DNA from 2 places in the Streptomyces sp. NPDC015130 genome. Region 1 is predicted to be linked to the other one. Evidence: predicted binding sites of a transcription regulator. Region 1 holds the regulator's gene; the other holds the start of a gene.
What was found. The regulator HspR, encoded in region 1, represses chaperone genes until heat shock. The targets are predictions, from matches to a motif close to TTGAGNNNNNNNNNCTCAA.

Region 1 (3,402 bases):
CAACAAGAACGACGCCAAGGCGGAGGAGCGCTTCAAGGAGATCTCCGAGGCGAACGACATCCTCGGCGACCCCAAGAAGCGCAAGGAGTACGACGAGGCCCGCGCGCTGTTCGGGAACGGCGGCTTCCGGGCCGGCGGCCCGGGCGGCGGCTCGTTCAACTTCGACCTGGGCGACCTCTTCGGGGGAGCCCAGGGCGGGGCGGGCGGCGGCGGCTTCGGCGGCGGTGGCGGCATCGGGGACGTCTTCGGCGGCCTGTTCAACCGCGGGGCCGGCCCGGGTGCGCGCACCCAGCCGCGCCGCGGCCAGGACATCGAGTCCGAGGTGACGCTCAGCTTCATCGAGGCCGTCGAGGGCGCGACCGTACCGCTGCGGATGTCCAGCCAGCAGCCGTGCACGGCGTGCTCCGGCACCGGCGACAAGAACGGCACGCCCCGGGTGTGCCCGACCTGCGTCGGCACCGGGCAGGTCTCGCGCGGCAGCGGCGGCGGCTTCTCGCTCACCGACCCGTGCGTGGACTGCAAGGGCCGCGGCCTCATCGCCGAGAACCCCTGCGAGGTCTGCAAGGGCAGCGGCCGGGCCAAGTCCTCCCGCACCATGCAGGTCCGCATCCCGGCGGGCGTCTCCGACGGGCAGCGGATCCGGCTGCGCGGCAAGGGCGCGCCCGGCGAGCGCGGCGGGCAGAACGGCGACCTGTACGTCGTCGTGCACGTCGACGACCACGCGGTCTTCGGCCGCAAGGACGACAACCTCACCGTCACGGTGCCGGTCACCTTCACGGAGGCGGCGCTCGGCGGCGAGATCAAGGTCCCGACGCTCGGCGGCCCCGCGGTGACGCTCAAGCTGCCGGCGGGCACTCCGAACGGCCGGACCATGCGCGCCCGTGGCAAGGGCGCGGTCCGTAAGGACGGCACCCGGGGCGACCTCCTCGTCACGGTCGAGGTCGCGGTGCCGAAGGAGCTGGACGACAAGGCACGTGAGGCCCTGGAGACCTTCCGCGAGGCGACCGCCTCCGAGGACCCCCGGGCGGAGCTGTTCCAGGCCGCGAAGGGAGCGTGACCCCGTGGACGGGCGCCGACGCAATCCGTACGAACTGACCGACGAGTCGCCGGTGTACGTCATCTCGGTGGCGGCCCAGCTCTCCGGTCTGCACCCGCAGACCCTGCGGCAGTACGACCGTCTCGGCCTGGTCTCCCCGGACCGCACGGCGGGCCGCGGGCGGCGCTACTCGGCCCGTGACATCGAGCTGCTCCGTCAGGTGCAGGCGCTGTCGCAGGACGAGGGCATCAACCTCGCCGGCATCAAGCGCATCATCGAGCTGGAGAACCAGGTCGCGGCGCTGCAGGGCCGGATCGCCGAGCTGTCGGCCGCGGTCGACGGCGCGGCGGCGGCGATGCGCCAGCGCGAGGCCCAGGTGCACGCCTCGTACCGGCGCGACCTGGTGCCGTACACCGACGTGCAGCAGGCGAGCGCGCTGGTGGTCTGGCGCCCGAAGCGCGGCGAGTAAGCGCGGCGAGTAAGCGCGGGCACCAGCTTTCGCAGGTACACGCGAGGCCCCCTCCACCACGGTGGAGGGGGCCTCGCGCGTGTACTCCGCTACGGGATCATCTCGCCCACGATGTCGCCGAGGGTCTCCCACCAGGGCGCCGCCCCGGTGCCGAAAGCGGCGGCCAGGGCCGTGCCGACGGCCAGGTCGCGGGGGGTGGGCTCGCCGTCCCACTCGTCGATGACCCGGGCGTCGCCCGAGCAGGTGAGGATGCCGATCCGGCGCCCGTCGCGGGTGAGGCGGCTCTCGGTGTACCCGCAGGGCACGAGCCGGTAGCGGACGCCGTCGGTCCGGACGTCCACCCGGTAGGAGCGCCGCAGGAGCCGCCCGCGCGCGGGCCGGATGACGGCGGGTTCGCCGTCGACGCTGAGCGCGAGCAGGGCGGCCTTGCGGGTGCCTATGGGGGTGTGGGTGTCGGGGCCGGCCCCGGGAGCCCGTACGAGCTCCACGGTGGGCAGTCCCTGGCCGTGGACCCGGAGCGTCCCCGCGGGTCCGTCGAGGTCGATCTGTACGTACAAGGTGGTCAGTTGTCCTGTTCGAGGATGCCGGACTGGGCGATGAGGTAGCCGAGCTGGGCCCGGCTGCCGCTGCCGAGCGCGGAGGCGAGCTTGGCGATGTGGGCCCGGCAGGTACGGACGTTCATTCCGAGCCGCCGGGCGATGGCCTCGTCGACGTGTCCTTCGACGAGGAGCTTGGCGATGGACCGCTGGACGCCGCCGATGCCGTCCACGGACGGGCTGTAGGGGATCTCCTCCTCCCACGGCACGCCGTGCAGCCAGAACTGGTCGAAGACGCCGACGAGGTACTGGACGAGGCCTTCGTGGCGGAGTTCGAGGGCGACCTGCCGGTCGGTGCGGGCCGGGACGAAGGCGACCTTGCGGTCGACGATGATCAGCCGGTCGATGATCTCTTCGAGGGTGCGGAGTTCCAGCCCGTAGGGGGCGACCCGCTCCACGTACGCCAGCGTCGCGGGGTGGTGCCGGGCGGTGTGCTGGTAGAGCGTGCGCATCCGGACACCGCGGTCGAGCAGGGGTGCCATGCGGCGCAGGGCCGCTTCCAGCGTCTCGGGACGCCGTCCGCTGCCGGGCTGGATGGTGAGGAGCTCGGTCGTGCACTCGTTGATGACCCGGTCGAGCGTCGCGTTGATGACGCTGAGGCCTTCGAGGACCGTGATGGCCTGGGTGGCCGAGGGGTCCGGCGTGTGGATGGCGAGAAACGGTTCGAACGCGTCGGCCAGGGATATCGCGTGCTGGCGGCGGGCCTGTATCTCCTGCTCGATGGGGTGGATCAGCTGGTTGAGCGCTATCGAGGGCGGCACGGCGCGCAGCCACTGGCTGTCGTCCGGGTCCGGGTGGAGGAGGGAGAGTTCCGTCAGGCAGGGGGCGGCCTCGGCCTCGGAACGGGCGATCCGGCCTGTGCGGAGGGCGGTCGCGTACAGCTCCCTCCCGACGTCGCATAGCTCACCGTGACTGTGCTTATGGCCTGATTCGTCACCCTTGCGCATCATTCGCACCCCCCTCAGGGTCATGAATTACAGGAACATGATGCCCGGGTTGGCTGGTGGAAAGGGGCGATGGTGAGCCATCGTCTTAGCGCGGGGGGGAGGTAGTGATCAAAAGAGGTGGAGATCGGCCATGACCAGGATGGTTCGTGCACTTAGCGCCATAGCCGTTGCGGCGGCTGCTCTCGGTGCGCTCGCAGGCATCGGCGAGCCTTCGTGGGAGAGCAACCCGGCGCATGCGGTGGTGGCGGGCCCGAGCGAGCCCTCGTGGGAGAGCGCGCCGGCGCACGTCGTTCTCGCCAGTCCCGAGGAGCCCTCCTGGGAAATCGCACCCAAGGGTGCGGGCGAGTGAGCGTT
Region 2 (3,402 bases), on a different contig from region 1:
TCGACGACGGTCGCCCGCAGGACCTCGGCGAGTTCGGGCGAGATCCGGTCGAGTGCGGCGCCCACCTCCCCGTACTCCAGGCCCGCGAGCACCCGCTCCTCGGCGGAGGGTGCGGGGGCGGGCGGTTCGGCGGGTGCGGCGGCGCGGTCGGCGCGGGCCCGTGCCCGCTGGGCGTCGACCAGGCGCCGGGCGGCGATCACCCAGAGCCAGCCGCCGGCCTCGCCGCGGCCCCGGTGGGTGCCGGCCGAGCGCCAGACCGTGACGAAGGTGTCCTGGAGGACCTCCCGTACGGTCTCCTCGTCCGGGCAGCGCCGGGCGAGCCGGGCGTGCAGCCAGCCCGCGTGCCGGTCGTAGAGGACGCCGAGCGCTTTGGAGTCCCCCCGGGCGACCGCGCGCAGCAGCGCCGCGTCGTCGTCCTCGTCTCCCCCTGCGGGGCCTGCCCCTGAGGGGCGCAACAGTCTCACGCCCTCTCTATCGCGCCCGGACCCCGCTTCGGTTCACGGCGCCCGTGAGCCCGGCCTGTGAGCCCGGCCCGGGAGCCCGGCCCGTGAGCCCGGCCCGTGAGCCCGGCCCGGGAGTCCGGCCCGTGAGTCCGGCCCGTGGGCCCGGCCCGTGAGTCCGGCCCGTGGGCCCGGCCCATGAGCTTCGCCAGCAGGTCCCGCTCATCGCGCCCCGGAGCTCCTCCCGGTCGACGGCGGACCGGAGCCCCGCGGGCTCAGGGGTTCGTCGGCGGGCCGCCCTCCGGCAGGGCCGCGAAGACGCGCTGGAGGGCCGGCGGGCGCTCGCCGTCGCCCGAGACGACGAGGCGGTGGCGGTACGTGACGAAGTACTGGAACCCGTCGGCGATCGGGCTCCCCGTGGGCCGGTCCGGGACGCGCGCGTACGCCGGGTCCTCCAGGGCGGCCCGCAGCTCGGCGGCCTCGGCGGGCGTCTGCTGCCCCGTGCGGGGCGGCTTGGTGCCGGAGCGGCTCGTCCAGCTGCCGTCGTAGCGGACGACGAGCTGGTTGCGGACCCCGGCGAAGCCGCCGTTGACGACCACCTCGACGAGGACCTCGCCGGGCCGGGGCTCCTCGGAGGGGGCGGTCACGGTCGTCGTCGCGGTCGCCGTGGCACTCGGCGCGTTCGGCGTACCGGACGCGCTCGGCGTACCCGACGCACTCGGCGCGGAGGACGTACTCGGCGTGCCCGGCGTGCTCGGCACCGGCGGCGCCGTCACCTCCGACGCCGGTCCCCCCGGCGCGGGAGGCGTCCCGGACCCGCACGCGCCCGCGCCGCCGGCCAGGACCGCCGCCAGCAGCAGCGCCCCGCACCACTTCCCCCGTACGCCTCGGGCTCTCACCATGGATCGAGCATGCCTCCTGAGCGGTCCCCGGCGCAGCCGGACGGTCAGGTTCCCGAGCGGACGATCCCGGTGAGCGGCCCGCGGTAGCGCCAGTCGAGGGAGTCGTACAGCGCGAGGCCGTCCGTGGTCGCCGCGAGCACCCCGGTCTCGGCGCCGGCCTGAGCGGCTGCCGCCTCCAGGGTCCGCATGACGTTCGCGCCGAGGCCGCGGCGCCGGTGCGCGGGGTCGGTCTCGATCTGGTCGGCGACGGCGGTGGAGCCGGTCGGGGCGATCTGGCCGCGCGCGGCGAGGGTGCCGTCCGGGGCGAGGATCCGGACCCGGACGACCCCGTCGCGTACCTCGGTGGTCCGCGCGTACCCCTCGGGCGGCGCGGGGCGGGCGCCCGGGTCCAGCGGCTTGACCATCATGAAGCCGGGGTCGTCGGGGACGGTCCACCCCTCGGTGATCCACGGCGCCACCTCCTCCGGCGTCGCCATCACCTTGAGCCAGCTGTACGGCTCGGTGAGCCGCTCGCACAGCGCGCCGACGGAGTCCGCGTCGGGGGCCGGCAGCACGTGCCGGACGACGTGCCGGGGCAGGCCGACGTCGATCCGGTAGCCCCAGGGCTCCACGACGGCGGACGGGGTCCCCCGGGAGACGGTCCAGCCGGCCACCCACATCGAGGTAATAGCTGCGATATCCATAGAGGTATTACATCGGCAGCTCGCGACCGCGCGAAAGGGTGATCGCTCAGAGCGAACTGCCCCCGGGGAACATTCCTGGGCTCATGTGCATTGAGTCCGTACAGCTCAACTTGACTGCCGAAGGGGAGATCATGGCTTCTGCGTCCAAGGCGTCCGCGCCGCTCACTCTGCCTGTGCTGCCGCTCGACGACGAGGTCGTGCTGCCCGGAATGGTGGTGCCGCTGGACCTCTCCGACAACGATGTGCGGGCCGCCGTCGAGGCCGCCCAGGCCGCCGCCCGCCCGGGAGGCGGCAAGCCGCGGGTCCTGCTCGTCCCCCGCGTCGACGGGACCTACGCCGGTACCGGTGTCCTCGGCCTCGTCGAGCAGGTCGGACGCCTGTCCGACGGCGACCCCGGCGCGCTGATCCGCGGCCTCGGCCGCGTCCGCATCGGCGCCGGCACGACCGGGCCCGGCGGCGCGCTGTGGGTCGAGGGCAGCACCGTCGAGGAGACCCTGCCCGACCCGCTGCCCGGCTCCGTGAACGAGCTGGTCAGGGAGTACAAGGCACTCGCCACCAGCTGGCTCAAGAAGCGCGGAGCCTGGCAGGTCGTCGACCGCGTCCAGCAGATCGACGGCGTCGGCGCCCTCGCCGACAACTCCGGCTACTCGCCCTTCCTCACCGTCGAGCAGAAGGTCGAGCTCCTGGAGACCGCCGACCCGGTCGCCCGACTCAAGCTCGCCACCGCCCAGCTCCGCGAGCACCTCGCCGAGCAGGACGTCGCCGAGACCATCGCCAAGGACGTCCAGGAAGGTGTCGACAAGCAGCAGCGCGAGTTCCTGCTCCGCCGCCAGCTCGAAGCCGTCCGCAAGGAGCTCCGCGACCTCAACGGCGAGGCCGAGGGTGACGAGTCCGACGACTACCGCGCCCGCGTCGAGGCCGCCGACCTCCCCGAGAAGGTCCGCGAGGCGGCCCTCAAGGAGGTCGAGAAGCTGGAGCGGTCCAGCGACCAGTCCCCCGAGGGCTCCTGGATCCGCACCTGGCTCGACACCGTCCTCGAACTGCCCTGGAACGAGCGGACCGAGGACCGGTACGACATCCCCGGCGCGCAGTCCGTCCTCGACGCCGAGCACGCGGGCCTGGAGGACGTGAAGGAGCGCATCACCGAGTACCTCGCGGTGCGCAAGCGCCGTGCCGAGCGCGGCCTCGGCGTCGTCGGCGGCCGCCGCGGCGGAGCCGTTCTCGCCCTCGTCGGCCCGCCCGGCGTCGGCAAGACCTCCCTCGGCGAGTCCGTCGCCCACGCGATGGGACGGAAGTTCGTCCGCGTCGCCCTCGGCGGCGTACGCGACGAGGCCGAGATCCGCGGTCACCGGCGCACGTACGTCGGCGCCCTGCCCG

Region 2: lon (endopeptidase La) is a predicted target of HspR. The motif match lies at 2,116-2,134, and genes of this name have one in related genera.

Annotation. Positions count from the first base shown of each region.
Region 1 is NZ_JBIBVC010000001.1:447,910-451,311, forward strand. It holds gene dnaJ (molecular chaperone DnaJ) at 1-1,057, shown strand, start outside; gene ACF08F_RS02155 (heat shock protein transcriptional repressor HspR) at 1,062-1,505, shown strand; gene ACF08F_RS02160 (hypothetical protein) at 1,595-2,062, opposite strand; gene ACF08F_RS02165 (helix-turn-helix transcriptional regulator) at 2,068-3,072, opposite strand; gene ACF08F_RS02170 (hypothetical protein) at 3,394-3,402, shown strand, end outside.
Region 2 is NZ_JBIBVC010000017.1:196,779-200,180, forward strand. It holds gene ACF08F_RS30140 (RNA polymerase sigma factor) at 1-464, opposite strand, end outside; gene ACF08F_RS30145 (hypothetical protein) at 716-1,342, opposite strand; gene ACF08F_RS30150 (GNAT family N-acetyltransferase) at 1,387-2,025, opposite strand; gene lon (endopeptidase La) at 2,157-3,402, shown strand, end outside.